Linked DNA regions of Heliomicrobium gestii. The protein of the gene in region 1 interacts with the protein of each later gene in a pairwise test. Links are inferred from orthologs where the notes say so. Each region holds a gene or a part of one and is shown on either strand. Other genes may lie near its edges.

Evidence for each region.
Region 2: the proteins of ribD (region 1) and accC interact in binary tests that used the Escherichia coli proteins (3 or more experiments, as listed by UniProt). The link is inferred for Heliomicrobium gestii from one-to-one orthologs.

Annotation. Positions count from the first base shown.
Region 1 is NZ_WXEX01000008.1:151,842-155,007, reverse strand. What follows is about bases 135-2,980. They hold ribD (bifunctional diaminohydroxyphosphoribosylaminopyrimidine deaminase/5-amino-6-(5-phosphoribosylamino)uracil reductase RibD), read left to right. Parts: upstream 135-891; coding sequence 892-2,070; downstream 2,071-2,980. Other genes in these bases: GTO89_RS10980 (bifunctional 3,4-dihydroxy-2-butanone-4-phosphate synthase/GTP cyclohydrolase II), read left to right, coding at 2,739-2,980; GTO89_RS10985 (riboflavin synthase), read left to right, coding at 2,052-2,726; rpe (ribulose-phosphate 3-epimerase), read left to right, coding at 135-584. Outside these bases: more of rpe, read left to right, coding at 1-134; more of GTO89_RS10980, read left to right, coding at 2,981-3,166. UniProt on the Escherichia coli protein: Converts 2,5-diamino-6-(ribosylamino)-4(3h)-pyrimidinone 5'-phosphate into 5-amino-6-(ribosylamino)-2,4(1h,3h)-pyrimidinedione 5'-phosphate.
Region 2 is NZ_WXEX01000007.1:38,522-41,736, reverse strand. Bases 175-3,069 are described here. They hold accC (acetyl-CoA carboxylase biotin carboxylase subunit), read left to right. Parts: upstream 175-888; coding sequence 889-2,250; downstream 2,251-3,069. Other genes in these bases: GTO89_RS09455 (hypothetical protein), read left to right, coding at 2,403-3,026; accB (acetyl-CoA carboxylase biotin carboxyl carrier protein), read left to right, coding at 175-873. Also shown: more of accB, read left to right, coding at 1-174; GTO89_RS09450 (hybrid sensor histidine kinase/response regulator), read left to right, coding at 3,080-3,215. UniProt on the Escherichia coli protein: This protein is a component of the acetyl coenzyme A carboxylase complex; first, biotin carboxylase catalyzes the carboxylation of the carrier protein and then the transcarboxylase transfers the carboxyl group to form malonyl-CoA.

The DNA.
Region 1 (3,166 bases):
GCGGCGCCGAGTACCTGCACATCGATGTGATGGACGGTCACTTCGTGCCCAACATCACCATCGGCCCCCTCGTTGTCGCCGCCCTGCGCGAGCGCAGCCAGATGGTCTTTGACACCCACCTGATGATTGAGAATCCCGACCGGTACATCCCCGATTTTATTCGCGCCGGTTCCGACCTGATCACGGTCCATCAGGAGGCCTGCGCCCACCTGCACCGCACCCTGTCGCTGATCAAGGAAAAGGGCGCCCGGGCCGGTGTGGCCCTCAACCCGGCGACGCCCTGGCAGAGCCTGGCCTGTGTCCTCGATATGGTCGATCTCGTCCTGGTCATGTCGGTCAACCCGGGCTTTGGCGGTCAGAAATTCATCAACAGCGCCCTGACCAAGATCGAAGACTTGGCCCGATGCCGCCAGGAACGGGGTCTGGCCTTTGAGATTCAGGTTGACGGCGGCGTCAACAGGACGACAGCGCCTCAGGTCGTCCAGGCGGGCGCCGATGTTTTGGTGGCCGGTTCAGCCCTCTTTGGCGCCCCTGCTCCGCAAGCCGAGGTGGCATGTCTGCGGGCGGCGGCGCTCACCCTTTGACAGGATTCGCGTCCATTGGTATAATCAATCACAACATCCCAATCACAATTGAATCAGTGTTTTCCTTGGGGAGGGGTGCAATTCCCTACCGGCGGTAAAGCCCGCGAGCCCTTCGGGGCAGATCCGGTGTGATTCCGGGGCCGACAGTACAGTCTGGATGGGAAAGGGAAACAAAAAGGCGGCTGTCGGTGGATCAGGCAGCTTGTCCTTACTTTGTCCTGCCATTGCTAAGGTTTCGGTCAAAGTGTTGTTTCTGTATCCCCGGGGAAACTAACCCCGGGGTTTTTCGTTTTCTTGGAGAGTGGTGGTGATTGTATTGATGATCGAAGATCAGGCCTTTATGGGCCGCGCGCTGGAACTGGCCGCCCTGGCCTTGGGGCGGACGAGTCCCAATCCCGTCGTCGGTTCGGTGATCACCCAGGGAGGGCGCATTGTCGGAGAAGGATATCACCAGAAAGCCGGCACGCCCCATGCGGAGGTCCACGCCTTGCGCCAGGCCGGTGAGGCTGCCCGCGGCGGGACCCTTTACGTCACCCTCGAACCGTGCAACCATCATGGCCGAACCCCCCCTTGCACCGAAGCGATCATCGCTGCCGGCGTCACGCGGGTCGTCGCCGCTGTGCCCGACCCCAACCCCCAGGTGGCGGGCACGGGCTTTGCCAGGCTGCGGGAGGCCGGGATTGAGGTGGAGGTGGGGGTGATGGCTGATGCGGCCACGGCCATCAACCAGTCCTTTTTCACCTGGGTGACGCGCAAGCGCCCCTGGGTCCTGCTCAAGTGGGCCATGACGGCCGATGGAAAGATCGCGGCCGCTTCCGGCGACAGCCGCTGGGTCAGCGGCGCAGCGGCGCGGGGCAAGGTCCACGAGTGGCGCCAGCGACTGGATGCCATCCTGGTCGGCATCGGCACGGTGCTGGCCGATGATCCCCAGTTGACCGTTCGCCTGTCGGAAAGGGCCGATTCGAACGATGGCCCGGTGGAAGCGGCGGGGAAGGCATCGCTGCGGCGGAACCCCCTCCGCGTCATCGTCGACAGCGCCGCCCGGACGCCGGTGACGGCAAAGGTCCTCTCGCCGGAGGCGAAGACCATCATCGCCGTCACCGAGGCGGCGCCGGGGGAGCGGGTGTCAGCGCTGGAGCAGGCGGGCGCATCGGTCTTGTCCTGTCCCGCTGACGTCGCTGGTCGAGTCGACTTGACCTATCTGTTGAACCGGCTGGCCTGTGATGGCGTCACCTCGCTGCTGGTAGAAGGCGGCGCCTGCGTCCACGGCGCCTTTTTGGACGCAAACCTGGCTGATCAGGTGGCTGTCTTCCTCGCGCCGAAGATCGTCGGCGGAGAAGGGGCGCCATCGCCTGTGGGCGGGACTGGAGCGGCCCTCATGGCGGGGGCTCGCCCTTTGCAAAAATGCGCCATGACCCCTGTCGGTGACGACTGGCTGCTTGAAGGGGTGTTGCAGGAGGTGAGGCCGTGTTTACCGGAATCGTAGAGGAACTGGGCGTCGTTCGGGCCATCGCCCGGGGCGCGCGCTCAGCCAAGCTTGAAATCGAAGCGAAAACAGTCGTCGGAGATGTCAAACTGGGTGATTCCATCGCTGTCAACGGCATTTGCCTGACCGTCGTCCGTTTTGACGGGAACGGTTTTACGGCCGATGTGATGGCCGAGACGCTCGATCGCACCGCCCTGGCCGAGCTTCGACCGGGACACCGGGTCAACCTGGAGCGGGCTGTCCGCGCCGGCGATCGACTGGGCGGACATATCGTCTCGGGCCATGTCGACGCCGTCGGCGTCATCGGCGGTCAGGAGCGCGTCGACATCGCCGTCGTCACGGAGATCGCCGCGCCGCCGGAACTGCTGCGCTATGTCATCCCGAAGGGTTCCATCGCCATTGACGGCATCAGTTTGACTGTCGTCGATGTCTTTGACGCGGCCTTCACTGTATCGTTGATCCCCCATACGGCGGGGCTGACGACGCTGGGGCTGAAGAAGCCCGGACAGAAGGTCAACCTGGAGGCCGACGTGATCGGCAAGTATGTGGAACGACTGCTCACAGGCCGGATTCCCTCGGCCGAATCGGGCGGCGCCGGGGCGGGGGGGAAAGCATCCCCTCTGACCCGTGAGTTTTTGCTGGAAAATGGATATTGAGAGGTGAGTCCCATGGCATTCAGCACGATCGAGGAAGCCATTCAGGACATTCGCGACGGCCGCATGATCATCGTCGTCGACGACGAGGACCGGGAGAATGAAGGCGACCTGTTGATGGCATCCGAAAAAGCCACGCCGGAAGCGATCAATTTTATGGCGACCTATGGCCGGGGCTTGATCTGCGTTCCCATGACGGGAGAACGGCTCGATGCGCTGGAGATCCACCCGATGGTGCGGGACAATACGGACCGCATGCAGACGGCCTTTACCGTTTCCGTCGACGCCACATCGTGCACCACCGGCATCTCGGCTTTTGAGCGCCACCAGACGGTTCAAATCCTCCTCGACGCCAAGACAAAGCCCGAAGACCTGCGCAAACCGGGCCATATCTTCCCCTTGCGCGCCCGGGAAGGCGGCGTGCTGGTGCGGGCGGGACACAC
Region 2 (3,215 bases), on another replicon or contig:
CTGAACGTCCTGACGGGCGAGCGGTACAAACTGGTCCCTGGCGAGGTAAAGGGATATGTGAAAGGTCTCTACGGGAAACCGCCGGCGACGATCCGGCAGGACCTGGTGACCAAGATCCTCAAGGACGACAAACAGATCGACTGCCGTCCCGCCGACCTGCTCGAACCGGCTATGGATCGCGTCCGTCGCGAAATGGGCCCGCTGGCCCAGAGCGAAGAGGATGTCCTCTCCTATGCCCTCTTCCCGCAGGTGGCGCTGAAGTTTTTCGACTATCGGAAAAACCCGCAAGCCCACGTGGTCGCCCCGATCGTTCAGAATCAGGAAGACCCGCCGGCTCCCCTGCCTGGGGGAGACCAGTCCGCAACCCTTAGAGGGAAAGCGCAGAAGGAGGATATGAAGGTGAACGTCCAAGAGATCAAAGAACTCATTCAGGTTCTGAACGGTACGGACATTGCCGAATTGCAAGTAGAGTGTGACGGTGTCAAGGTCGCCATCCGCAAGGGATCGGCCATCCATGCGCCTGCCACCGCCCCTGTGATGGTGAGCGCCCCCGTCGCAGTTGCCTCTGCGCCTGCAGCGGAAGCTGCCGCTCCGGCGCCGAAACCGGCCGCCGATCAGGCCAAGAATCCGAATGTCGTCGCCATCACCTCGCCCATGGTGGGCACGTTCTACCGCGCTCCGGCCCCCGACGCCCGCCCCTATGTGGAAAAGGGCAGCAAAGTGGACACCGGCTCCACGGTCTGCATCATTGAAGCGATGAAGCTGATGAACGAGATCGAAGCCGAAATCAAAGGAACCATTGTCGACATCCTCGTGGAAAACGGCGCGCCCGTCGAATACGGCCAAACCCTTTTCCTCGTTGAAAAAGCCTGAGGGGGCGCCTAATAAATGGGACACCACAGCTTCTTTAACAAGATCCTGATCGCCAACCGGGGCGAGATCGCCGTCCGCATCATACGCGCCTGCAAGGAACTGGGCATCCAGACGGTAGCCGTCTACTCGGAGATCGACAAGGACGCCCTGCATGTAAAACTGGCCGATGAAGCCTATTGCGTTGGACCGGCGCCCTCAAACCGCAGTTATTTGAATATCCCCAACATCATCAGCGCCGCCACCGTTTCCGGCGCCGAAGCCATCCACCCCGGCTTCGGCTTCCTCTCGGAAAACGCCTACTTCGCCGAGATCTGCGAGACCTGCAAGATCAAATTCATCGGACCCACTTCCAAGGCCATTGAGTCGATGGGTTCCAAGGCCGTCGCGCGGGAGACGATGATCAAAGCGGGCGTCCGTGTCGTCCCCGGTTCCGAGTCCATCGTTACCAAGGCGGAAGACGCTGAGAAGATCGCTGAGGAGATCGGCTATCCCGTCATGATCAAGGCATCGGCCGGCGGCGGCGGTCGGGGCATGCGCATCGCCCACTCCGACAAAGACCTCATCAACGCCCTCCAGACGGCCCAGGCGGAGGCGGAAGCCGCTTTCGGCAACAACGCCGTCTACATCGAAAAATACATCGAAGAGCCGCGCCACATCGAGTTTCAGATCATGGCCGACCAGTACGGCAACACGGTCTACCTGGGCGAGCGGGACTGCTCCATCCAGCGGCGGAACCAGAAGCTGCTGGAAGAAGCGCCTTCGCCGGCCCTTTCGCCGGAACTGCGCAAGGAGATGGGCGAACAGGCTGTCCTGGCCGCCAAGTCTGTCAACTACGTCAATGCCGGGACTGTCGAGTTCCTGCTGGACAAGCATGGCCAGTATTATTTCATCGAGATGAACACCCGCATCCAGGTCGAGCATCCTGTCACGGAGCTGATCACCAACATCGACCTGATCAAGGAGCAGATCCGTGTCTCCGCCGGCGAGCCCTTGGGCTACACCCAAGAGGACATCGTCATCAACGGCCATGCCATCGAATGCCGGATCAACGCGGAAGATCCGAGCCGCAATTTCATGCCGAGCCCCGGCAAGATCACGGCCTACCATCCCCCCGGCGGCCCGGGGGTCCGCCTTGACAGCGCCGCCTATGCCGGATACAGCATCCCGCCCACCTACGACTCCATGATCGGAAAGCTGATCGTCTGGGGCCGTGATCGCAATGAAGCCATCGCTCGCATGCAGCGCGCCCTTGATGAATTTGTCATCGAAGGCGTCAAGACGACGATCCCCTTCCAACAAAAAGTGTTGGGCAATGCCTTCTTCCAGCGCGGTGAGGTATACACCAATTTCATCCAGCGGCGGATGCTGGGAGAATAGAGAACCTCTGATAATCGAATAAGGATGGCTTAAACAACCCGGCTCCTTGTGAGCCGGGTTGTTTTAACTCTCCATATCCCTATTTAACCCCGTATTATTTTCTACCCCTACATATGGATGCTATGATTCCCAAAAAAAGTAGGGGTGGAAATATGAAACGGATCGAGGATAATGTCGTTATAGAGGTCATCGACTATAACCAAAGGGCCGTGCTGTTCTTGGGAAGCCTGCTCAAGAAGTATTTCCTTCTCCGCGGTTTTTACGTTAACGCCCACAGCAGCACCGTGTACGCATCAAAACGACCCTATAGCGTATATCGCATCGAAGTAAGTGAAAGCAGACAGGCACTACAAATCGATAATACGGATATACTGATCGTTCTATCGAACGCCCTATTCGCAGAACCGGATTCGAAACATATCGCTCATGGACGAGTTGTCTTGTGTTGCGGTTTTGTGAATTACTATAAGCCGGGCCAGCAATGCATAGAGGTTCCGACAGGGTTTTTCTTACAATTTAAAAATCATGAGATGGCTATACAGATAGGGATAGCCAGCGCGCTGTTGGCATTACTAAATCAGCCGCTCAGTTTGCTTATGCATATCGCTCCGAAAAAAGAATTTCTTGATAAGATCTTAATTTTCAATTTCATTTTCGCCTCTATTTACGAATGGATTTGGCAAAACTACTATGAAAGCGGAAGGGTCTTTCCATTCACCTTTGCCTTGACCTCTCCGGAAGAAGAATTGGCTGAGGAGTTGTCGCTTATCCGCTAGGAATGGGTGCAGAGGATCTTCTGTCAATCATGGGCTAATGGAGGAGGCCACCAGTGAAGGAGCATCAAGACGAGTCTTCAACTGTTCAATGGAAAGGCAAAAGACGTTGCCGCAGCTTGGCCGTGCGTAAAAAGCATAAGGGGATAAGGGGATTAAGCCAATTCGATATGAATGATCATCTATTGCCGA